DNA from 4 places in the Cryobacterium sp. N19 genome. Region 4 is predicted to be linked to each of the others. Evidence: riboswitches for the same ligand, from Rfam matches in the RefSeq annotation. Region 4 holds a riboswitch; each other region holds the start of a gene.
What was found. Region 4 has a riboswitch for thiamine pyrophosphate ahead of thiC (phosphomethylpyrimidine synthase ThiC). Riboswitches for the same ligand answer to the same signal wherever they lie in the genome.

Region 1 (5,723 bases), on a different contig from region 4:
GAGGTCAGCTCAACGCCGTCAATGACGAGGCTGTCCGGGGTCGTCGGCACGGTCATCCTCCCTGCACCGCGGTCACGATTTCGATCTCATCGCCCGCTGTCACCGCGGTCGACCACCAGAGGCTGCGCGAAACGACCGCGGCGTTGCGGGCCACGGCCACCCCGACGCGGCTTCCGTCGACTGCATGGCCGTCGGTCGCGATGGCCCGGCCGGTGATCTCGGCCACGAGGTCGGTCACGGTGCTGCCCGGTTGAACAGATCGTCGCTGGCCGTTCACGGCGATGGTTACGGTCACGAGTGGCCTCCTTTCAGTGAAACGGATGCGGGAGCGCGGCTCGAAAATCGGTCCGGTCGAAAGGCCCGCCACCGATCGTCGGCAATTCCCTCGATGAGCTGGAGACAGCGCTCGGCGGCGACCGGGGTGAGCAGTACGCCGTGGCGGAAGAATCCGGTGGCGACAATGAGGCCGGAAATGTCACCGTCAGCGCCCCCGACGCGACCGAGGAGCGGCGCGTTGTCGGGGGTTCCGGGCCTGGCGCGGGCGGTCGTTTCGATCAGTTCGAGTTCACTGACCGCGGGCAGCAGCACCTGGGCGTCTCGCAGCAGCTGATAGACGCCGCCGGCTGACACCACGCCCGAGCCGTCTTCGCGCTGGGTGGCTCCGATCACGAGCGTTCCGTCGGTGCGCGGAACCAGATACACCGGCACACCGTGCACCAGTCCGCGAACGGTGCAGGTGAGCAGGGGTTGCAGGTGCTCGGGCACCCGCAGCCGAAGGATGTCCCCGTAGACCGGGCGAAGCGGCAGGTTGAGGTGTTCGGGCAGCCCGCCCAGTGCTGCGGCTCCGAGCCCGTTGGCCACGACCACCTCAGTGGCTGTGACCGTTGAGCCGTCGAAAAGGGTGACGCCGGTGACGCGGGAGGAGGCATCCGCTGAATTCTCGTGCAGCAACCCGCTGGCCTGCACGCGTATGACGGCGTCCTGGCCGTGGCGCGCGAGCTCCAATTGGATGCACTCGGTGAGCCGGCGCGGGTCGACCTGATGGTCTTGCTCCACCACAAAGGCGCCAGAAATCTGGGGGCTGAGCAACGGTTCGAGCACCCGCGCTGCGCGAACGGTGATGGCCTCGACGCCCAGTCCGTTGACTACCTGCACGCCGCGCAGGTCGGCGAGCGCCTGCCGGTCGGCCGCGTCTGCGCCCACATTCAGGGTTCTCGTACGCTGGTAACCGGTCAGGTAGCTGTCGGGCGCGAGCGAGTCGATGAAGCCGGGATACAGGTTCGAGGAGGCAAGCATGAGCTCGAGCAACGCCTCCTCCTGGTAGTGCAGTTCGCTGACCGCGGCGAGCATTCCGGCCGCAGCAAAAGTGGCACCACCGGCCGGATCCGGGTCAATGACGGCCACCGTGCGGCCGGACTGCGCTACAGCCCAGGCGATGCCGAGCCCGATCACGCCGCCGCCGATGACGGCTACGTCGACCGTACGCTGTGCGCGCCGCTCACTCATGGTCTGCACCGAGGCCGGGCTGAAGCCCTTTAGGGTTGGTCGCATGGACCCGATCACCGCCCGGCTGTATCTCTGCACCGATGCCCGTACGGAGCGCGGCGATTTCGCCGACTTCGTGACGGCCGCGTTCGCCGGCGGGGTCGACATCATCCAACTGCGGGACAAGACCATCGATGCCGCCGAGGAGCTCGACTATCTTGAGATTCTGCGTTCGGTCGCCGACCGACACGCCCGGCTCTGGGCGGTCAACGACCGCGCGGATATCGCCGTTCTCGCTGGAGCGCCGGTTTTTCATGTCGGCCAGACGGACCTGCCGCTGCCCGCCGCCCGTACGCTGCTCGGCGACGCGGCCCGCATCGGCTTGTCGACCCATACCACCGGACAAGTGGATGCCGCTCTCGTCGCTGACAGTCTGGATTATTTTTGCGTCGGCCCGGTCTGGGCCACGCCCACCAAACCCGGTCGGGCAGCGGTCGGAACCGGTCTGCTGCGCTATGCGGCCGAGCAGAGCGCATCCGCTGGCAGCCTTCGCCCGTGGTTTGCGATCGGCGGGATCGACCTCGGTACCATCGACCAGGTGGTCGAAGCCGGCGCCACCCGGGTGGTCGTGGTGCGCGCGATCACCGACGCCGATGACCCGACGGATGCCGCCGAGCGGCTTCTCGCCAGCCTCCCGCCGCTCGGCTAGTCGCGCCCACGTCGTCGCCCCGTTCATCTCATGCCCGCAATCAGGGCAGAATTCGCACGGTCGAAAAGTCGATGAAAGTGGTGGATCGGCCCGTTTCCCTGCCCGACCTCGAGCTCGTCGGCGTGGGCCAGGGCGTCGTGGAGCCAGTCTTTCACTTCGGCCAGGGACTTCGCCCAGTTACCGGTTCTGGCCTGCACCGTGGCCATCGCCGAGGAGAGTGAGCATCCGGTGCCGTGGGTGTTTGTGGTGCGGATGCGCGGCAGGGCGACCTCGACCACGCACTGGGCAAGCAGCCCGTGGGTGTTGACTAGGGCATCTGGGCAGCTCGTTTCGTTGAGATGGCCGCCCTTGACCAGTACGGTAGCACCCGTGCTGTCCGACAATCGTTTGCCCTGCGCGAGGGCCTCCGCCCAGTTGGCGGCCGGCGGCTCAGCGAGCAGAACGGCCAGCTCGGGAACGTTGGGCGTGACCAGGTCAACGTGGCAAATCAGGTCGCGCAGCGCCTGCTCGGCTGCCGGGTCGAGCAGGCGGTCGCCGCTCGTTGCCACCATCACCGGGTCGAGTACGACCAGCGGCGGACGGCACCGGAAGAGCCAGTCGCGCACCTCGGTGATCACATCGAGCTGCGCAAGCATGCCGATCTTCACGGCGTCGATGGTTACATCGTCACTCACGGCGTTCAATTGCTCGCGCAGAAAATCGATCGGCGGGATGTGAACCGAACGCACGCCGCGCGTATTCTGCGCCACCAGCGCACTCACCACAGCCATTCCGTAGCCGCCGTTGGCCGCGATGCTCTTGAGGTCGGCCTGGATGCCGGCACCGCCGGTCGGATCGGTACCCGCGATACTGAGGACTCGGGGAATCTGCCGCAGGGCAAGCCGGGTACGATCGATCATCCGTGACATTCCTTCGCTAGTACTAACTAGACAGGTTCAACGGGTATTGATCTCAGCACGCACAGTATGTGCGGCACCCCGTGTCAAGACTCCAGCCTATACGCGCGCCGGCCGTCAGTACACAAGGGGGCGGGCGGCCGCAACCGCCTGCCCTGATAACACGGATCTAGTGCACCGATTTGCGCTCGTAGAGCGCCCGTGACCAGCCGTAACTGGCGGCCACGATCACGACGCACCACCCGATGGCGAACACGGGGTTCCAGCCGAGTGGGGTGCCGAGCAGCAGCCCGCGAATTGTCTCGATGAACGGAGTGAAGGGCTGGTACTGCGCGAACCACTGCAGCCACACCGGCATCGAGTCGGTCGGCACGAAGCCGCTGCCGAAGAGCGGCAGCACGGTGAGAACGAGGGGCATATTGCTCGCCGTCTCGACGCTCTTCGCCTGGATGCCCATGGCCACGCCCAGCCAGCTGATCGCGTAGGCGACGAGCGCGATCACGCCGGCGACGGCCATCCACTCGAGCGGTGTCGCGGTGGGGCGAAAGCCGATGGCCACGCCGACGACCAGAACGAGGGTGCGGCTTGCGGGCGGCGTCGACGAGGTCGAATTGCTCGAGCAGTTCGGCCACTCGGGTCTTCGACTGCTTCGCTCCGAGGTGGCGAAGGCGCGCCATCAACAAGAGGTTTTCCTCGCCGTTCAGGAGCTTGTCGACCGCCGAAAACTGGCCGGTGCGGCCAATCACGGCGCGCACGCCGTCCTGGTCGCGCACAACGTCGCATCCGTTCACGAACGCCATGCCACCGTCTGGCCGCAGCAGCGTGCTGAGGATGTGCACGGCCGTCGTCTTGCCGGCGCCGTTCGGGCCGAGCAGGGCGGTCACGGTGCCCGCGCTCACTGCGAGGTCGACGTCGTCGAGCTCATTGCGCACGTGACCGTCTTTGGACGACAGGTCGAGCCAGGCCGGCACGCCCGGCTTGACGCCGATGGTGACCTGGCCGAATCCGCTCTCGACCTGCACGGAACCGCGTGAAACCTCGCGGAGCTGGATGCTTCCGTACGCGGTTTTGGCCGAAACGGATGCCTGCGCTCGCGTGATTTCCAGATCGCCGTAGGACAGTTTCGCGTCGAGGTCACCGCCGACCTCGTCGATCTGCACGCTGCCGTGGGACGCCTTGAGTACGGCGTGGCCGGAGACCGTTCCGACCCGGATCTGACCGTGGTCGCTCGCGAAGATCTCGATAGCGCCGACGGGCAGGTTGATGGCCAGGTCGATCGGGGTCGGTGTGTCGTAGGTGGGCATGCTGAAGCTGCCTTTCTGGAGGCGTGTCGGTGTGGCCCTGCGGGTTCGCGGGGCCGGCTGTTGCTGCGGGTGGGCGCCTTAGCGCGCCCAGCTCGCGAAATTGTCGCCGGCGCGCAGCGTGCGCTGCGCGGAGCGGCGTTGCCGGGGTTGCACGGCGGCGGCGACCGCACGCACCAGCCAAGTGTTGACCGACAGTCCGTCGGCGGCGGCCGCGTCGTCCACCCGCGCTTTGAGGGCGTCGGGCAGGCGCAGCGTCGTGCGCGAGGTGCTCGTGTCGTCAAGATCGACGGATGCCGCGGGTCGCTCGTCGCCGTCTACCTCGATACTCGACTGGGTCACCACGAATTCGATCTCGCGCCCGCGCAGCCGCAGGTCGACCGGTCCGGGGGCGAGGTCACGGGTGATCTCGGCGGCCGCCGCCGACAGCACGTCGAGCAGCACGAGCCGCGTTGCCGCATCGAGCCCGGCAGCAAGTCGCTCGGTCGCAGCGCGCGTGTCTGCGCTGCCGTTGTCGGCGGCATCCGCTAGCTGGTGCTGCAGGTCGTTGACGTACTGTCCGAGTTCCATATCACCATGGTGATACCACGGCGGTTAGTCATAATAATGTCATGCTAGTCGGGGCTTCGGCCGACAGCTCGCGGAGCGCCGCCAGATGGCCGTCGATGGCCGCGCTGCCGCGCCGGGTGAGGGCCACGCTGGTGGTGCGGCGGGCATCCGCTCGTGCTGGCGAGGCTTGTTTCACGGTCACTACGTAGTCGAGCTCGATCAGGTTGCGGATGGTCTTCGAGAGCGTCGCCTCGGTCAGTTCCAATGTGGCGGCGATGGTGGTGAATTCCGCGGCGCCGGTCGCCCGAAGAAGCGCGCACAACCGCAGACGGGTTGGCGCGTGGATTGCGTCGTCGAATCGGGGGTCAGCAGCCACGGAGCAGTTCCCGGGCGTTCGCGAGGTCATAGAGTGCTGAGCTGACGAGGGCTACGACGAAGACGACCGCAGTGGTCAGGACAATCCAGGCGCGCTGGTCAGTGACCTCGAACACGATCGAGAGCACGAATGCTCCGAGCATGACGACGCTCAGCACAATGAGAATCATCAGGCTCAGTGGGCCGGCCGGGCCGGGAATCTTCACCAGGCGCATCTGCTTACGCACGAGATGATCAATGCCGAAAAGTGTGAGGCAAGCACCGGCCGACACCATCATCATTCCGAAGGCGACACCCGCAGCCGGCGACGCGATCAGGGCTGCGATGGCAAGGGCCTGCGCCGGAGCGGTCCACCAGGTCTGCGATTTGAGCCATCGTCCGAGCCGCCGCCGGTCCGTCGCGATGCCG
Region 2 (5,723 bases), on a different contig from region 4:
CCACTCCGCCGGCTCGTTCACGGCCCAGTCGTAACGCTGCCAGGCCGCGGGGCTTCCGCTGTATCGGGGTAGGAGAATGCACCGGTGCAGGTGCTCGACCGCCGCGTCGAGGCCGTCCCAGCCTGGGTAGATGTCGTCCATCCGCACCAGCTGCGGCGTGTTCGCGCCCGGCCAGTGGGCCACGAGGGCCTCGGCGAGGGTGCTCTTGCCGGCGCCGCTCGGCCCGTCGAGGAGCACGACCGGGTTCGGTCCGGCCGCGGCCAGGGCTCGCAGCAGCGGTGCCAGCAACGAGTTGATATTGGGGCTGGCTTCAGGCAAGAATAAAGCTCCAGGTCTCTGCCCACACCGCGACGCCGATGGCGATGCCGGCGATGGCAAATCCAATGGCGACGAGAGCGGCATCCGCTGCCCGAACGCGCGATGGCCTCGCCCACGTACGGGGCTCGTCGCTGCCGAAGCCGCGGGCTTCCATGGCCGTGGCGAGCTTACTGCCGCGTCGCACCGAGATGACGAGCAGGGAGAAGGCCGGGCCGAAGAACCGGCGGGCGGCGCCGCGCAGACCGCCGCCATCGCCGACCCCGCGGGCTCGCCGGGCAAGTCCGAGCGAATGCCAGTCGTCGATGAACATGCCCACGAGTCGCAGCCCGGCCAGTCCGCCGAGTACGAACCGAGCTGGCAGGCGCAGTACCTGGGCCAGGCCGTCGGCGAGATCGGTCGGGTCGGTCGTGGCAAGCAGAACGATGCCGGGCAGGCCGATCGCGAGCACTCTCAGCCCGATGGCCAGACCCAGCTGGGCGGAGCCCTCGGTCACCGAGATGAAGCCGAACTGCCAGAGCAGCGCGCCGGAGTCTTCACCGTAAAGAATCGTCGTGATCGATGCCATGGGCGCTGCGATCCAGACCGGCGCCGTGCGCAGCCAGAAATGGCGGGCGCTCAGGCCGCACCAGGCGAGTAGCACGGCCTCGAGCAGCAGGGCCACGCCCGCCGACACCCAGTCGATCGACAGCAGCAGCGCACAGCTCACGATGAGGGCAACGGCGAGCTTGGCCACCGGGTTGAGGCGGGCAACCACGCTGGGGCGGATGCTGGGGGTCATCAGGCTCACGGCTTGGCCACCCCCAGAGTGATCGGCGTGCCGAGTCGATACTCCTCATCTGCGAGAGCGCTGACGAACTGGGCGTCGTGGGTGACCGCAACGATTGCGGTGCCTTCGTCGAGCAGCTCGGCGAGCAGGCCCACGAGTTCCTGCCAGGTGCGGGAATCCTGCCCGAACGTCGGCTCATCGAGCACGAGCAGGCGAGGGCGGGTGGCGAGAACGGTGGCGACGGACATCCGTCTCTTTTCGCCGCCGGACAGGGTGAACGGGTTGGCGTCGGTGAGGTAGTCGAGCCGCAGCCGGTGCATGAGCTCGTCGACGCGGCTGGTCTGCTCAGCCGGGCTCAGTCCGAGGGCGTGCGGGCCGATAGTCAGGTCGCCGCGCACCGTGGCGGCCAGAAACTGGTGCTCGGGGTCTTGGAAGACGGCACCGATGCGGGTGAGCAGCTGCCGGGAGCGCCACCGGTGCGGCTCAGCCGGGATGCCAGCCGCCAGGCTGTCGCTCGCGCGCAGCGTTCCGCCGGCCGGTTTCAACAGACCGGCCAGGGTCAGGGCGAGGGTGGACTTGCCGGCGCCGTTCGGCCCTGTCACGACGGTGGCCCTGCCGGCGTCGACGGAGAGGGTGATTCCGTCAGCGACAACGGATGCCGCGCGTCGGCCAAACGGAACACGCCCGACCGCGAGTCCCTCGGCCCGCAACAGGCTCTGAGGATTGCTGATCGGGTGCCGCACCGGAAACCGGGGTGGCAGGGCTGGCACCCAGACGCCGGCCTGAGCCAGCCGCTCGCCCTGGATGGCGAGAATCTCGCGCGTCGGCCCGTCGGCCAGCGCACCGCCGGTCGGGTCGAGCACGATGACGCGGTCGACGACGTCCTGCCAGACCTCAACGCGGTGTTCGATGACGACGAGGGTGGCCCCGGAATGGTCGAGAGAGCGCACGACGGCGTCACGCACCTCGATGACCCCGACCGGGTCGAGGTTCGCGGTCGGTTCGTCGAGCAGCAGTAGTCCGGGCTGCATGGCCAGCACACCGGCCAGGGCCAGGCGCTGTTTCTGGCCGCCACTCAGGCTCGACGTGGGATGGTCGAGCGGCAGGTTCAGACCGACCTCGGCAAGGGCACGCCGCACGCGCGGCCAGATCTCTGCCCGCGGAACAGCCAGGTTCTCGCAGCCGAACGCCACGTCGTCGCCGACCCGGGCGAGTACCACCTGGGAGTCCGGGTCCTGCAGCACGAGTCCGACCCGACCCCGCGCCGCGGCCGCGCGCCTGCCGTCAATGAGCAGACTGCCCGTCTCGTCGCCGTCCTCGGCGTCGCCGAGCACTCCGGCCAACGCGTGCACCAGGGTGCTCTTGCCGGCGCCGCTGGCCCCGAGCAGCAAGACCCGTTCGCCGGGCTCGATCCGCAGGTCGAGCCTCGACACCGCTTGGTTGTGGCGTCCGGCATGGCGCCAGCCCCAGCCTCGGGCTTCGATCTGCACGGGCCGAATCTGCGGGCCGCGAGCGGACGCGTGCGACGAAGGGGCTGGCATCCGCTTAACTGATCGCGGCGGGTGCGCGCGAACCTTCCCGGCCGGCGGCGAATCGGTTGAGCGCGCCGGTGCGGGCCAGGCCGCGCACGGCGAGCCAGGACAGCAGCCCGGCGAGCACAGTGCCCGATACGACGGCGGATACGAAGTAGACGGCCTTGAAACCGATATCCAGTGCCGCATAGCTGACGGTCGTGTCGAGCAGCCCAACGGCCACGCCGGCGCCGGCGCCGGCGAGGAGGGCGACGCCGAGACGCCAGTTGGCGTACAAGAACAGGGCCAGCACGATCTCCGCGCCGAGGCCCTCGACGATGCCCCAGATGAGCGTGGAGAAGCCCCACTGGGTGCCGATCAGCATCGACACGACGGCCGCGATGACCTCGGTGTAGAGGGCCGCACCGGGCTTGCGAATGATGAGGCCGCCGAGCACTCCGGCAAACAACCAGCCGCCGGCCAACAGGCCTTCGAGGCCGGGCGTGAACGTGAGGATCGCGCTGAGCGGCGACCAGGCGAGGCCCCAGGCCCAGAAGATGACGCCGCTCGCCACGCCAATGACGCTCGCGACGACGATGTCGACGACGCGCCAGCGAAAGTTGCGCGGCTTTTTCGCCGTCGATGCGTCGCGGCTGGACTGATTGAATGATGTCGTTGTAGCGTGCACTGTTCGTGCCCTTTCCGTAGGTGAATACAGGGCACGGGATCGAGAAGCCTCCCTGCGCTGGCATGATCCAGATCAGGTTCGACGGTCGAAGCTTGGTCAGCTTCCTCTCAGCCCGGTGTACCGGACTCCCGTGATCGTGTTCAATTCTAGTGCCCCGCTTAGACTTGTGGCATGGGGATCACGAGATGAGCATCGGCATTCTGCTCGTTCTGGCAGGGCTATACCTCGTATTGATGCGCCGCTTCATTCTGCGCCGCCGTCGTATCGCTGCGGGCCTACCGGTGAGCGGCCCGTGGCACTTTCCGGCTTGGCTGCGGCGTCGGCTGCCACGCTGGCTGCGCCGTCGGTTCACGCAGGGCGGGTTCGCGGGTCGGTTCGCGCGTCGGCCGCGCTGGCCGCGCCGCATCCGCTCTGCGCGCAAGCCGCGCGGCACTCGCCCGGGCCCACCTTAGGACCACGGGCCCAGTCTATAAACTGGGCCCGTGGACGGGGCCCGGGCCCCGTCCACGGGCAGCATCAGCAGGGGCGGCTACTTCTTCAGGGCACGGATCACCCGGGCCAGGGCGCGGCCGGCCACGAGCAGGAACGGCGCGCCGACGGCGAGCAGCGCGATGACATTCGGCTCGAACCGGGCGGTACCACCCGACTTCACGTAGGCGCCGATCGGCAGCGACACTCCGCCCCCGCCTCCGCCGGATCCGGCACCGCCCTCACCGGCGTCGCCGCCGCCGAAGCCGTAATAGGTGAGCGCAACGGGTACGAGGGTGACGCCGTCGATTTGCACGGGGTCACCGTACGCCGATTTCACACCGGCGGAACGGAACGTTTCTGCGAGTTTTTCCGGGAGGCTGGTCATTCCAACAGGGTAGTCGACTCGTGCCTTATGGGCGAGGTTTGAAGAACGAGGCCGGACGCACGATTCCCGCCCCGAATCGCTCGGTCACGGAGTCGACCGCCAGCTCGGCGCCCCGCCAATCCTCGTCGGGATCCCACAGCCCCACCGATCCCGACGCCGTACCCAGCTGCTCGGCCCGCACCCCGATCAGGCGCACGCGGATGCCCGCCGCGGCCAGTAGGTCGAACGCGGCCACGGCCTCCTCGTAGATGCGCCGCCCGACATTGCTGGGCTCGGCGAGGGTGCGCGAACGGGTGACCGTGCTGAAATCGGTGTAGCGCAGCTTGAGTGACACGCGCCTGGCAACCAGATCGCCCCTCCGCAGCCGTGCCGCAACGAGGTCACACTGCCGCAGCAACTCGCTGCGCAGTCGGTCAATGTCGGTCACGTCGTGCTCAAACGTGACCTCGTGGCCGACGCTCTTCTCCTCCCGCTCGAGCGTCACCGAACGCGGGTCACGCCCCCAGGACAGCTCGAACAGCTTGTGACCGGATGCCTCCCCGAGCGTCCTTTTCAGCACGTCCAGCGGCGCGTGCGCGATGTCGCCGATGAGTTTCAGGCCGAGGCGGGTCAGGGTCTGCTCGGTGGCCGCCCCTACGCCCCACAGGGCCGTCACGGGCAGCGGATGCAGGAACTCGATCGTTTCGTCGGCCGGAACGACGAGCAGCCCGTTGGGTTTGGACAGGCCGGAGGCAAGCTTGGCGACAAACTTGGTCGACGCCGCGCCCACCGAGCAGACCAGCCCGGTCTCGGCGAGCACCCGCGCGCGGATGAGTTCGCCGATCACGGCCGGGGAGCCGAACAGATTGGTTGCGCCGGCCACGTCGAGGAAGGCTTCGTCGATGCCGAGCCGTTCCACGAGCGGGGTGACGTCGTCGAAAATGCTCATCACCCGGGTGGAATAGTCCCGGTAGAGGCCCATGTGCGGCTCGAGCACGATCGCGTTCGGGCACTGCCGCAGGGCGAGTGCCATCGGCATCGCTGAGTTCACGCCGTAGCGCCGCGCAATATAGTTGGCCGCCGTGACGACCGACCGACCCCCGCGGTGGCCCACGATCACCGGCAGGCGTACGTATTCGGGGTGCGACAGCAGCTCGACCGACACGAAGAACGCATCGAGGTCAACGTGCAGCACCGTCGCTGAACGGTCATCGACGTCGTCCGCCGAAATCTGCCGCCCACTGCCGTCCTGTCTGCCCACCGAAAAACCCTAACCCGTTCCGGTCACGAACGGCTAGCGCACAACCTTTTCGGCGCCGGCAATGCGCTGCGCGAAGTAGATGGGAATGATCGAAACCAGCACGAGCACCACGGCGATGACATTGACGACCGGCGCCTGGTGGGGCCGGAACAGGTTGTCCAGAATCCACAACGGCAGGGTCTTCACACTCGATCCGGCGGTGAACGTCGTCACGATGATCTCGTCAAAGCTCAGGGCGAAGGCGAGCAGGCCGCCGGCGAACAGGGCTGACCGCAACTGGGGAAAGGTCACCAGGCGAAACGTGGTCCAGATTCCGGCGCCGAGATCCGACGAGGCATCTTCGA
Region 3 (5,723 bases), on a different contig from region 4:
CCGACCAATCCTCACCCACCACGACCGCCACGCCCGAGACGCCGCGACGCGCGTTCCGGCGGTGGATGCCGATGGCCGGCGTCGCCGCGGGCCTCGCCATCGCCGCTGCAATCGTCGCGCCCCTCGTTCTCGATGGTCCGGAACCCACTGTCGAGTCGCTGCAGCCTTCCATGGGCGGAGGCCTCGCGAGTGGCAGCTGCCTCGTGCTCGAGCCGGCGACCGTCGCGGCGCAGGAGCAGGCGTTCGCCGCGACGGTGCTGCAGATCCAGGGCAACACCGTTGTGCTGGAGGTCACGGAGCGCTTTGTCGGCGAGGTCGCCGACCGCGTGGAGGTGGCGCAGATCGACACGATGACCTCCGACTTCTCAGGCGTGCCCTTCGAGGTCGGCCAGAGCTACCTCGTCGGCGCAATCGATGGAACGATCACGGGATGCGGCGTGACCGGGGCCGACAGTGCCGAGCTTCGCGCGGTCTACGACGCAGCGTTCCCGGGCTGATCCGGGCCCGCGAGAGCGGTCGGGAACGCTGCGTGGAATCGTCCCATCGGCGTCAGACGGTGGGGAGAGGCTCACACAGCATCCGGTTGAACGAGAAATCGCTCCGGGTCGATTCAGGTGGGTACATGATGGGCGTTTGCTTGATCCTGAACCGCAACGATGGCCATAACTTGTTGTCGCGAGCGTCGGCCGCCACAGCGAGAATCACCTAGCACATAATTTTTCGGGTTCAGGCTTCCTCTGCACCAGTAAGCGCGGTCTACCCACCCGACATCGTTTTACGCCGACCATCGCGAGTTCTGGCACTACATGGACCTGATTGTCGATCCTGTCTTTATGTGCCCGATGAAGGTTAGCTCCTCGTCGAACAACAGTCCCTGCTGTTCACCCTCGCCGACATGGAGACCGAGCTGCAAGCGGCGAGAGGACTGCTTCGACGCGCGGCCTGGCGTCGGCGGCGGACTTCGCGATCGCCGAACCAATTCTTGCCACGATGGGGGCGCGCATCGTGCACTGCGGCGACCCGAGCGCCGGACAAGCCGCAAAGATCTGCAACAACATGATCCTCGGAATCTCAATGATCGCCGTCAGCGAAGCATTCGTGCTCGGTGAAAAACTGGGCCTCACCCACCAGGCGCTCTTCGATGTCGCGTCCACGGCATCCGGTCAATGCTGGGTGCTGACCACCAACTGCCCCGTTCCCGGCCCGGTACCCACCAGCCAGGCCAAGCCCGGACGCAGCGGAGCGACTTACCAATCCACGGCTCGTCACTCACGGGAGCTCACATCGCGGGTATCGGAAATTCTCGGACAGCATGGCCCTTGTACCAGCTATGACTACTATCGCAATCATCGGAGCTGGCTCAGGACTCGGGGCCGCCGTCGCGCGGCGATTCGGGGTCGAAGGCTTCACCGTCGCGCTCATCGCCCGCCACCAGGGACGCGTAGATGCCCTCGCCGCCGAACTGCTGGCCGAGGGCATCTCAGCTCACGGCTTCGTCGCCGACGTGCGCGATCCGGCCTCCATCACCCGCACTCTCGAACAGGTCGCAGAGACGCTCGGCCCGATCGAGGTACTGCAATACAGCCCGTTGCCGCAGAAGGACTTCATGCGCCCGGTTCTGGAGACCACTCCTGCCGACCTCGTGGGCCCGATCGAGTTCTCATCTACGGACCCGTCGCCGCCGTGCACCAGGTCCTCCCCGGCATGCGTTTCCTCGGCGCTAACCGCGGCACCATCCTCTTCGTCAACGGCGGATCCGCCGTGACCCCGGGCCGCAATGTCACCGGCACGTCAATCGCATTCGCTGGACAGGCCGCCTACGCACAGCTGCTCAACGAGGCCCTCGGAGAAGAAGGGATCCAGGTCTCCCAGCTCATCATCGGCGGCCGCATCATCGCCGGCGATCCCGAGAAGGACCCGTCAGCGCTCGCTGAGCACCTCTGGAACCTCCACAGCCGTCGCGATCGCTTCCGCCACCAGATCAGCGCTGACTAGAAAGCGTCGTTCACTGTCAGGACCCGCCAGAGCCGGCACAGGTAGCCGATACGTCGATCGGTTCGGGCGGTCGCAGAATCAGATTGCAGGCGACCTCACCGGTGCCGTTCCAGGCGATCCTGCCACCACGATCGGGGTCACCGCACAAGACGTCGGTGGCGTACAGGGTACGCTGCCGGGCCAGACCGTCAAACGCGGAGTTGATGCTGAGCTCCGCGACGACACAGTCGACCAGCCCGGTTGGTTATGAGTTCAGGACGCGAATTTTCCGGTACCAGGCGGTTGCGTATACTCGTTGTCAGCGACACGGGGTGCCGACTGCATGACGGTCGGCTGAGATGACACCCGTTGAACCTGATCTAGTTCGAACTAGCGAAGGGATGTCACGGAGAATTACGTGCACTGCTTTGGTGCCGGATCTCGTCCTTTCGCCTTACCCAAGGTGAAGAAAATCATGCAAATAGCAGAACAGATTGTCCTGGTCACTGGCGGCGCACGCGGCCTGGGTAAAAGCATCGTGCACGCTTTCGCGGCTCTGGGCGCCCGGGTGGTCATCAACTATCGCAACAGCGCCGCAGCGGCGGAAACCTTGGCTTCCGGCTATGGGCCTGAACACGCTCTTGCCGTACAGGCCGACGTCACCGACCCGGCCCAGGTCGCGGCAATGCTCACGCAGGCGCAGGCACATTTCGGCTCCAGCGTGACAACGGTGGTCAATAACGCGTTGGTCGATTTCAGCTTCAACGGCGACGCCCGCTCCGGCGCTGCCGACATCAGCTGGGACGAATTCCAGGCGCAATTCTCGGGCAGCGTCCGCGGTGCCCTGAACACAACCCAGCAGGCGCTGGCAGGCATGCGCGAGGTCGGGTTTGGCCGCATCATCAACATCGGTACCAACCTGTTTCAGAACCCGGTGGTGCCCTACCACGACTACACGGCCGCCAAGGCCGCCCTGCTCTCCCTGACCCGCACCCTCGCCTCAGACCTCGGCCCGCACAACATCGCCGTAAACATGGTCTCCGGCGGGCTGCTGCGCACCACGGATGCCAGCGCGGCTACCCCCGAGGACGTGTTCGACTTCATCGCCGCCTCCACCCCGCTACGCAGAGTGACAACCCCGGCCGAATTTGCGGATGCGGTACTCTTTTTTGCCTCCCCCTGGGCGCGGTCGGTCACCGGGCAGAACCTGGTCGTCGACGGCGGCCTGGTAATGAACTAGGGCAGCGCCGGCCAGGTCAGCCCCACACCAGCTCCACTTCAATGCGTTCCTTATGGGTTGCGGCCACCACGGCGCCGCCTGGCGGCGGCCGCAGTCGCCCATCGAGCAATTGGGAGCTGCCCGGCCCCGTTCGCGGCGTAGGTCCTCGTCCGGCAGGTACTAAAGCCGCGGGGGAGTGACCGACTTGCTAATGCTGAGACCGGGGCGGCGACGGCCGGAAGTCTGCGAGGTTGACCGTGGATCCTGACGCGCGGGCGGTAACCGGCAAGGATTCGGAAATCTCATCGGACGGTAGATCCTTGCGCGCCCAGTAGCTGGCGAGCACCGAACCCGATACGTTATGCCAGACCGAGAAAATTGCCGCTGGCAGCGCGGCTACCGGGTTGAAATGCGCCACGGCTAGGGCGGCAGCCAGGCCGGAGTTCTGCATGCCCACCTCGAAGCTGAGAGCTCGGCGACTGGCGACCGGAAGCCCGAACAGACGCCCAATGTAGTACCCAAGCGTCAGTCCGAGGGAGTTGTGCAGGATCACGGCGACGACCACGAGCACGCCAATCGACAACAGCGTGGAGGCACTGGCGGCGATGACGGCCGCAACCACGACGGTGATGCCGGCTACCGACAGCAGCGGCAAAACATCGAGAAAACGCTCTACCAGGCGCGGCACGATCATGCGCAGCACGAGCCCGAGCACTACCGGAACCAGCACGATCTGCACAATCGACACGAACAAAGCGCCAGCATTGACGGGCAGGGACTCTCCCACGAGTACCAGCACGAGCAGCGGCGTCAGCACGGGGGCCAGCAAAGTCGAAACGGACGTCATCGCCACAGACAACGCGGTATCGCCCTTAGAGAGGTAGACCATCACGTTGGACGCTGTACCTCCGGGCACAGAACCGACCAAAATCATGCCAGCCGTCAGCATGGGCGAAAGCCCCAGCGCGACGGCAATCCCGAAGCCGAGCAACGGCATCACAAAGAACTGGGCCGCAACGCCCAGCAGAAGCGCCCACGGCCGCCTGGCAATAATCGCGAAGTCAACCGGGCGCAGCGTCATACCCATTCCCAGCATGATCACGGCAAGTAGCCATGGGATCGCCACGGTCAGGCCGGAAAATGCGTCGGGGACAGCAAGCGCCAACGCTCCCGCAGCCAAAACAATAACGGCGAACCAACGCCCGACGAATGCGCTGACAGTTCTGATGCGGTCCATGATGAAACCATACCCACAATGGGCAGAAACCTCATGGCCGGCAGGTGCGATTGTGAACAGGAAGCGCGAACAGTTTGCCCACGATTCTGACCGGTTTCAATACGACAAACATGCCGCCTGCGCAACCTCACTTCTCAAAGCTGGCATCTGAACCCCTTGCAGAGCCGCCGGCCTGGTTCGGGTACACGCCGAGCGAGATTAGGTGTGTGCTCCCGTTCGAGGTGGTGAGCTCCACACAGGGATAGTTCTCTTCCGGCGCGATTCCCTCTCGCACAGCGTCAGCGAAGGCGTTTCCTCGATCGAGACAACCGGGTCGAGGTTGATCCAGACGTCGTCGGTCGTGGCACGCACGTAGGGACGGTGCCGGGAGTCATCGCGAGCGGGAAAGCCATTCAGGGCTGCTTGGGCGGCGCGTTCAGCCCGCCTTGCGGCGCGGTGCACGGCGATAGCTGCATACCGTGCTGCGGTGTGTGCACATCGAGTGAACAATAGGCCAAATTTGTGTCATAACGATCGGGTCGAGTAAGTCCCCGCCGTAGCGTGGTGATGTCAATGTCGAAATCACAGGTTTGGCTCGGGGGCGACTTTTTTGGTTGTACCGGGCTCAGAAAAGGACAACCAATTGAATAAGCGCACCATCACCGCGAGCTCCTTCGCGCTCGCCCTGTTGAGCATCGTGGTCTTGACCTCGTGCAGTGCCGCGACCGATACTGCCGCTTCCGGCGACGCCACTGGAACGCTCATCGTGTACACGAACTCCAACTCTGATGGGCGTGGCGAATGGATCACGGAGCAGGCCGCCGCTGCCGGCCTGGACATCGAGATCGTAGGCCTCGGCGGCGCCGACCTCGCCAACCGGATCGTGGCCGAGAAGAATAATCCCGTGGGTGACGTGGTCTTCGGGTTGAACAACATGTTCTTCGAAACGCTCAAGGCCGAGGAGGCTGTCTCCGCGTACACACCGGCCTGGTCCGGCGAAGTCGACAGCACCGCCGGCGACGCGGAGGACGGCGTATTCTGGCCGTTGGTTGAACAGGCCATCGTTATGGCCTACGACACCAACACGGTCAGCGCAGCCGATGCCCCCACCGAGATCGCCGACCTCTGGGACGGCGACCAGTACACCGGCAACTACGAAGTGAACACTGCCCTCGGCCAGGCGACACCACAGCTGGTGCTCGCGGGCCTTCTCGCTCCCTACGCGGACGAGGACGGCGACCTGGGTATATCCGACGATGGCTGGGACCAGGTGCAGGCATACTTCGGGCACGGTTCCCCTGCCGTCGAGGGCAC
Region 4 (5,723 bases):
GTCGAGGTTCTGCACGAGCGAGTTCTCGAAGATTTCGACCCCGCTGGAGGTGGCCACGCGAGCCAGCTCGGCGGCGAGCTTGCCCGGATGCACGAGGGCATTGCTGCGCTTGTGCCAGACCCCGGCCAGGTAGGTCGGAGACGCGACCTCGGCCTGCACGGCCGCCTGGTCGAGAAACACGGTGTTCTCGTCGGTCGTCTCCTCACGCAGCCACTCGATCTGGTGGTCCTCGATGGCGAGGTCGATGGCGCCGGTGCGCTCGAAATCGCAGTCCAGGCCGAGTGCGGCCACGGCTCGCTCGATTTCGTCGAGGTTCTCATTACCGAGCTCGGTCAGCCGGTCGATCTCCTGCGGCCAGCGCGTGCGCCCGTTCTCTTCGCCGTGGGTGAGGCTCGCCTCGCAGAAACCGCCGTTGCGACCGGATGCCGCCCAGCCGACCGTGCGCGCCTCCAGCAGCACCACGCGCGCCGCCGGATTCTGTTGCTTGGCCAGCACCGCGCTCCACAAGCCGAGGTAGCCGCCGCCGACGATCGCCAGGTCGCAGTTGAGGTTGCCGGAGAGCCGAGGGTAGTTCGCACGCGGCGCGAGGTCGTCGAGCCAGAAGGAGCCCTGCCGGGTGCCGACGAGTGAGGCTGCGACAACGGATGCCGCGGGCCGGGCTCGGTCGAAAATTGTGCTGGTCATGCGGGATGCGCGTCCTCTCGCGGCGACGGTGCCGCCACCTGGTCTGGGCGCCACCAGCCTAGCGGCGCCCACCGCACGGCGGCGCGTGGCGCGGGCATCCGCTTGATGCGACCGGGACGTTAACGCGAAAGTGCCGCCCCGCGCGAAGCGGAACGGCACCGAGAAGACGCGAATCTAGATGATCGCGGCGCGCAGGGCGGCAGCGGCGGCAGCCGGGTCATCGGCGCCGTAGATGGCTCCGCCGGCAACGGCAACGGATGCGCCGGCGCGCTGCACCGAGGCGATGGTCGCCAGGCTCACGCCACCGGCCAGCGAGAACGGAACCTTGGCGGTTTCGCCCTGGTTGAGCAGCTTCGCGAGCGAGAATCCGGGCTCGGCCTGCTCGTCGAGTCCGGCGTGCATTTCGACGAACTGGGCACCGAGCGCGGTGACCTCGCGGGCGCGGGTGACCTTGTCGGCAACGCCGATCAGGTCGACGACGATGCCCTTACCGTGCTTGGTCGCGGCGGCGACGGCTCCGATGATGGTGCTGTCTCCGGCCGTGCCGAGCACCGTCACGAGGTCAGCGCCGGCGGCGAAGGCGATGTCGGCTTCGAGCTCGCCGGCATCCATCGTCTTGAGGTCGGCGAAGACGATCTTGTCGGGGTGCGCGGCCTTGATCGCGGTGACGGCGCGCAGGCCCTCAGCCTTGATCAGCGGGGTGCCGAGCTCGATGATGTCGACGTGCGGGGCGACCTGCGCGGCGAGCGCCAGCGCGGCGTCGGTGGTCAGTACGTCCATTGCTACCTGAAGCTTCATGGGGTTCTACTTTCTGTTGGGGTAAGCGGTCTGTGGTTTTCGGGACGGGGCCTGGGCCCTATCCGGTTTGTTACTCGAGGTTGGCGTGACGCGGCCAGAGCTCGGCGGCCGTCGCACCGCTTCGCTGCCAGAGCGTGTGGAATAGGGCGTCGCCCACCAGCAGCACGGACTGTTCGAACAGCCCGCCCGAGTACTGCGCCGACACCTGCCCGGCGTGGTCCTGCTTGGCGGCCGCGGGGATGACCACGGTCACCGCGGCGAGGTGCCCGAGCGGCGACTCCGGCGCCGTCGTCAGCGCGAGAATGTTCGCACCCACACCGTGAGCCGTCTCGGCGGCGCGCACGATGGCGCCCGTCGTTCCGGATCCACTCGCCACCAGCAGCAGGTCGCCCTGCGCAATCGCCGGGCTGGTTACCTCGCCGACCACGTGCACGTCAAGGCCCAGGTGCATGAGCCGCATCGCGGTCATCTTCAACGCCAGCCCGGAACGGCCGGCTCCCAGCACGAACACCCGCGGTGCCACAGCGAGCAGGCTCGCCGCGTCATCCAGCACCACAGAAGCGGATGCCGCCCGCAGCGCGTCCACGACGCGGCCATTCTCGGCGAAAATGAGACCGAGGGCATCCGCTGTGGTGGGGGTGGTTGTCGTTTCGGTCATAGGTCAATACTCCACTCCTTCGAGCGGGCGTGCGGCCCGCCAAACGAATGGTTTTACTACCCAAACGAATTGCTCCGGGCAGGCTCCACGGACGGTTCGGATAGGCTATTCGCATGACCTTCCTCGCCGATTCACCCGTGCAGACCGCGCGCAGCATGGCCGCCGAACGCTCCAAGCTCATCGCCGACCTCACCGACACGCACGCGACCACGCTGGAATCCCTGCTCGCCGTGCTGCGCTCGAGCAGCACGAGTGACACCGCTGCCCGCCAGAAGGCCACCGAACTCGCCGCCGCGGCGATGGTCGCCCTGCGCGCGGTGAGCGACCTCGACCGGAGCCTCACCGAAGAACCTGTTGCCCGCGCCTTCGAACGTCTCAAAAATGACCTGCGCCCGCTGGTGCGCTTCGGCGACCTCGACGTGCAGTTCATCGAGCCGCCGGTCAACGGCCGCGCACTGCCCGGCGAAGTCGCCCACGAGGCCAGGGCCATCGTGCGCGGCGCCGTGCTCGCCCTGGTCGAGCAGACCGGGGTCGCGCGGGTGCGCGTTCAGTGGGACTGCGACGGCAGCAACCTGCTGATTCGCATTCGCGACGACGGGCCGGGCGACCTCGACGCCGAGGTTCCGAGCGTTCGCCAGCTGGCCGCCCGCGTCGTGGCGCTCAGCGGAACGCTGGGTGTCGAGGCGACCGCCGGCTGGGGGTCGGAGATGGCGGTGTCGCTGCCGCTCGACGCGCCCACGGCATCCGTTTCGGCGGCGGCAGCCTGGGGCCTCAGCCCGCGCGAGCGCGGCGTGCTCGAGCTTGTGGCGTCGGGCGCGCGCAACAAGGCGATTGCCGAGGCGCTGACCATCAGCGAGAACACCGTGAAGTTTCACGTGGCCAACCTGCTGCGCAAGGTCGGCGCCTCGACCCGCGCCGAACTCGCCTCCCTCGCCCGCTGAACGGATGCCCGGCGCGCCGCCAGCACGCCGGCCGCCGCGAGCATGGACAGGACTCACGCTAGGGTGAAGGAGTCAGAAGACACACAACCCACGGGAGCGCGCACCAGCGAGCTGAGAGGACGGCCAGGGCCGTCGACCGTTGAACCTGTCCGGGTAATGCCGGCGTAGGAAGTTCGAGAACATGCGCACAATTGACGAAATCTCCATGTCTGAAACCGTCACCACCGGCCCGATCCAGGGCAGCAGCAAACGCTACGAACCGGTGCCGGCCTGGCCAGGGCTCGAAATTCCGGTTCGCCGGGTGAACCTCAGCAACGGCGAACACTTCGACCTGTACGACACGTCCGGCCTATACACCGATGACACGGCCACGATCGACCTCGAGAAGGGGCTGCCGAAGACCCGGGCCGGGTGGGAACATCCGCTGCCCATCGACGGCGCTGCGACCCAGCTGGTCTGGGCCCGGGCCGGCATCGTCACCCCGGAGATGGCCTACATCGCCGCCCGCGAGGGCGTCTCTGTCGAGCTCGTGCGCGACGAGGTGGCCCGCGGCCGCGCTGTCATTCCGGCCAACCGCATGCACCCCGAGAGCGAGCCGATGATCATCGGCAAGGCCTTCACCGTGAAGATCAACGCGAACATCGGCAACTCCGCCGTGACCTCGTCGATCGCCGAAGAGGTCGAAAAAATGGTCTGGGCCGCCCGCTGGGGCGCCGACACCCTGATGGACCTCTCCACCGGCAAGGACATCCACCTCACCCGCGAGTGGATCATGCGCAACTCGCCCATTCCGGTAGGCACCGTTCCGCTCTACCAGGCCGTCGAAAAGGTCAACGGCGACCCGGCCCTGCTCACCTGGGAGATCTACCGCGACACCATTATCGAGCAGTGCGAGCAGGGCGTGGACTATATGACCGTGCACGCCGGAGTGCTGCTGCGCTACGTGCCGCTCACCGCCAACCGGGTGACCGGAATCGTCTCCCGCGGCGGCTCGATCATGGCCGCCTGGTGCCTCGCCCACCATCAGGAGAGCTTTCTCTACACCCACTTCGTGGAGCTGTGCGAGATTCTGCGCCGCTACGACGTGACCTTCTCGCTCGGCGATGGCCTGCGCCCCGGATCAATCGCCGACGCCAACGACGAGGCCCAGTTCGCCGAGCTTCGCACCCTGGGCGAACTCACCAAGGTCGCGAAATCTTATGGCGTGCAGGTGATGATCGAGGGTCCGGGCCACGTTCCGATGCACAAGATCGTCGAAAATGTGCGCCTCGAAGAGGAACTCTGTGAGGAGGCCCCCTTCTACACGCTCGGCCCGCTCGCCACCGACATCGCCCCGGCCTACGACCACATCACGAGCGCGATCGGCGCGGCCATCATCGCCCAGGCCGGCACCGCCATGCTCTGTTACGTCACCCCCAAGGAACACCTCGGCCTGCCCAACCGCGACGACGTGAAGACCGCAGTGATCACCTACAAGATCGCCGCACACTCCGCCGACCTGGCCAAGCAGCATCCGCGCGCGCAGGAACGCGACGACGCCCTCAGCCGGGCCCGCTTCGAGTTTCGTTGGACCGACCAGTTCGCGCTCTCGCTCGACCCCGACACCGCGCAAAGCTTTCACGACGAGACGCTGCCCGCCGGCCCGGCCAAAGCCGCCCATTTCTGCAGCATGTGCGGTCCCAAGTTCTGTTCCATGCGCATTTCAGCAGATGTTCGGGTGTATGCCGCAGAGAACGGCCTCACCAGCCTCGAGGCGATCGAGGCCGGGATGGCGGAGAAATCGGCTGAGTTCACCAGGATGGGTAGCTCGGTCTACCTACCGTTGCGCGTACTCGGAGCCGACGAGCACTGATCGCGGAAGCAGATGGCGCGGCCAGCGGCACGCGCCGGCGCGCTGGCCGAATTGTGCGTGCGGGCCAGCGCGATCGGCCGGCACGCACAGTTTGACGATGGACACCAATCCGTGAGTCCCGGGCCCGGCCTAGAATATGGGCCCAGTTTCCGGGACCGGGCCCGGTCAGGTCTGGCGCGCACCTGGGTACACTCCGTCTCATGGTTCTCGCCATTCTCGCCTCCGCCCCGCCGCCGCACCACTAACCCCCACTGCAACGTCCAACCCGTTCCCGGCCCGGAAACCATCAGTAGCTAAGCGGTGACCCAATCACCCCAGCAGGGTTTTCCCATGGTGCCGGCACCAAGATTCCGCCATGACTCCCACAAACGCGACGCTGCGTCTGGTTCGCCTCGACGACGGCGCGAAGCATCCCGAAACCACTCGGCAGACGCAGCCCCGCCGCGCCCTGTCCCCGCGCCGCCGGAAGATTCTGATCCCGCTGGCCGTCGTCTGGCTCGTGATGGCAGCGCTGGCCTGTGCTCTGCTTCTCACCGGCACGAAGCCGAGCACCGCGTTTGGCGACACGACCGCCGTCCCCGGCGGGCTCGCCCGCATCAGCGCGGTCATCCCGCTCGAATCCGACGGCTGGGTACCGCCTGGCTCAGCCGACCGGCTCGACAGCGCTGTGCAGCCCGGCGCTCACCGCGTGCGCATCCTGCTCGAACTGACCGCAGCGGATGCCGCCGGTCTGTCTTTCGACGCCGCCGACTACTCCCTGTCCGGTGTCGGATCCCATGCCACCGCGCTC

Region 1: another riboswitch for thiamine pyrophosphate. It lies ahead of thiD (bifunctional hydroxymethylpyrimidine kinase/phosphomethylpyrimidine kinase); the one in region 4 lies ahead of thiC (phosphomethylpyrimidine synthase ThiC).
Region 2: another riboswitch for thiamine pyrophosphate. It lies ahead of CXY78_RS04130 (ECF transporter S component); the one in region 4 lies ahead of thiC (phosphomethylpyrimidine synthase ThiC).
Region 3: another riboswitch for thiamine pyrophosphate. It lies ahead of CXY78_RS05330 (3-oxoacyl-ACP reductase); the one in region 4 lies ahead of thiC (phosphomethylpyrimidine synthase ThiC).

What each region holds. Positions count from the first base shown of each region.
Region 1 is NZ_PJJR01000049.1:16,634-22,356, reverse strand. It holds gene CXY78_RS08010 (thiazole synthase) at 1-56, opposite strand, end outside; gene thiS (sulfur carrier protein ThiS) at 53-295, opposite strand; gene thiO (glycine oxidase ThiO) at 292-1,506, opposite strand; gene thiE (thiamine phosphate synthase) at 1,550-2,194, shown strand; gene thiD (bifunctional hydroxymethylpyrimidine kinase/phosphomethylpyrimidine kinase) at 2,218-3,093, opposite strand; TPP riboswitch at 3,085-3,184, opposite strand; gene CXY78_RS07985 (ABC transporter permease) at 3,260-3,649, opposite strand; partial or broken gene CXY78_RS21620 (ATP-binding cassette domain-containing protein) at 3,732-4,394, opposite strand; gene CXY78_RS07975 (histidine kinase) at 4,473-4,961, opposite strand; gene CXY78_RS07970 (transcriptional regulator) at 4,990-5,316, opposite strand; gene CXY78_RS07965 (hypothetical protein) at 5,306-5,723, opposite strand, start outside.
Region 2 is NZ_PJJR01000045.1:33,119-38,841, forward strand. It holds gene CXY78_RS04115 (AAA family ATPase) at 1-318, opposite strand, end outside; gene CXY78_RS04120 (energy-coupling factor transporter transmembrane protein EcfT) at 311-1,096, opposite strand; gene CXY78_RS04125 (ABC transporter ATP-binding protein) at 1,102-2,625, opposite strand; gene CXY78_RS04130 (ECF transporter S component) at 2,630-3,283, opposite strand; TPP riboswitch at 3,316-3,425, opposite strand; gene CXY78_RS04135 (hypothetical protein) at 3,469-3,735, shown strand; gene CXY78_RS04140 (hypothetical protein) at 3,813-4,139, opposite strand; gene dinB (DNA polymerase IV) at 4,165-5,379, opposite strand; gene CXY78_RS04150 (ABC transporter permease) at 5,413-5,723, opposite strand, start outside.
Region 3 is NZ_PJJR01000046.1:135,817-141,539, reverse strand. It holds gene CXY78_RS05345 (hypothetical protein) at 1-497, shown strand, start outside; partial or broken gene CXY78_RS22065 (hypothetical protein) at 896-964, shown strand; partial or broken gene CXY78_RS05340 (NAD-binding protein) at 958-1,245, shown strand; gene CXY78_RS05335 (SDR family oxidoreductase) at 1,331-1,765, shown strand; gene CXY78_RS21550 (hypothetical protein) at 1,762-1,995, shown strand; TPP riboswitch at 2,293-2,393, shown strand; gene CXY78_RS05330 (3-oxoacyl-ACP reductase) at 2,450-3,214, shown strand; gene CXY78_RS05325 (bile acid:sodium symporter family protein) at 3,402-4,430, opposite strand; gene CXY78_RS05320 (extracellular solute-binding protein) at 5,104-5,723, shown strand, end outside.
Region 4 is NZ_PJJR01000052.1:128,418-134,140, forward strand. It holds gene CXY78_RS14195 (FAD-binding oxidoreductase) at 1-684, opposite strand, end outside; gene hxlA (3-hexulose-6-phosphate synthase) at 859-1,482, opposite strand; gene hxlB (6-phospho-3-hexuloisomerase) at 1,553-2,140, opposite strand; gene CXY78_RS14210 (LuxR C-terminal-related transcriptional regulator) at 2,254-3,081, shown strand; TPP riboswitch at 3,161-3,269, shown strand; gene thiC (phosphomethylpyrimidine synthase ThiC) at 3,263-4,933, shown strand; gene CXY78_RS14220 (hypothetical protein) at 5,289-5,723, shown strand, end outside.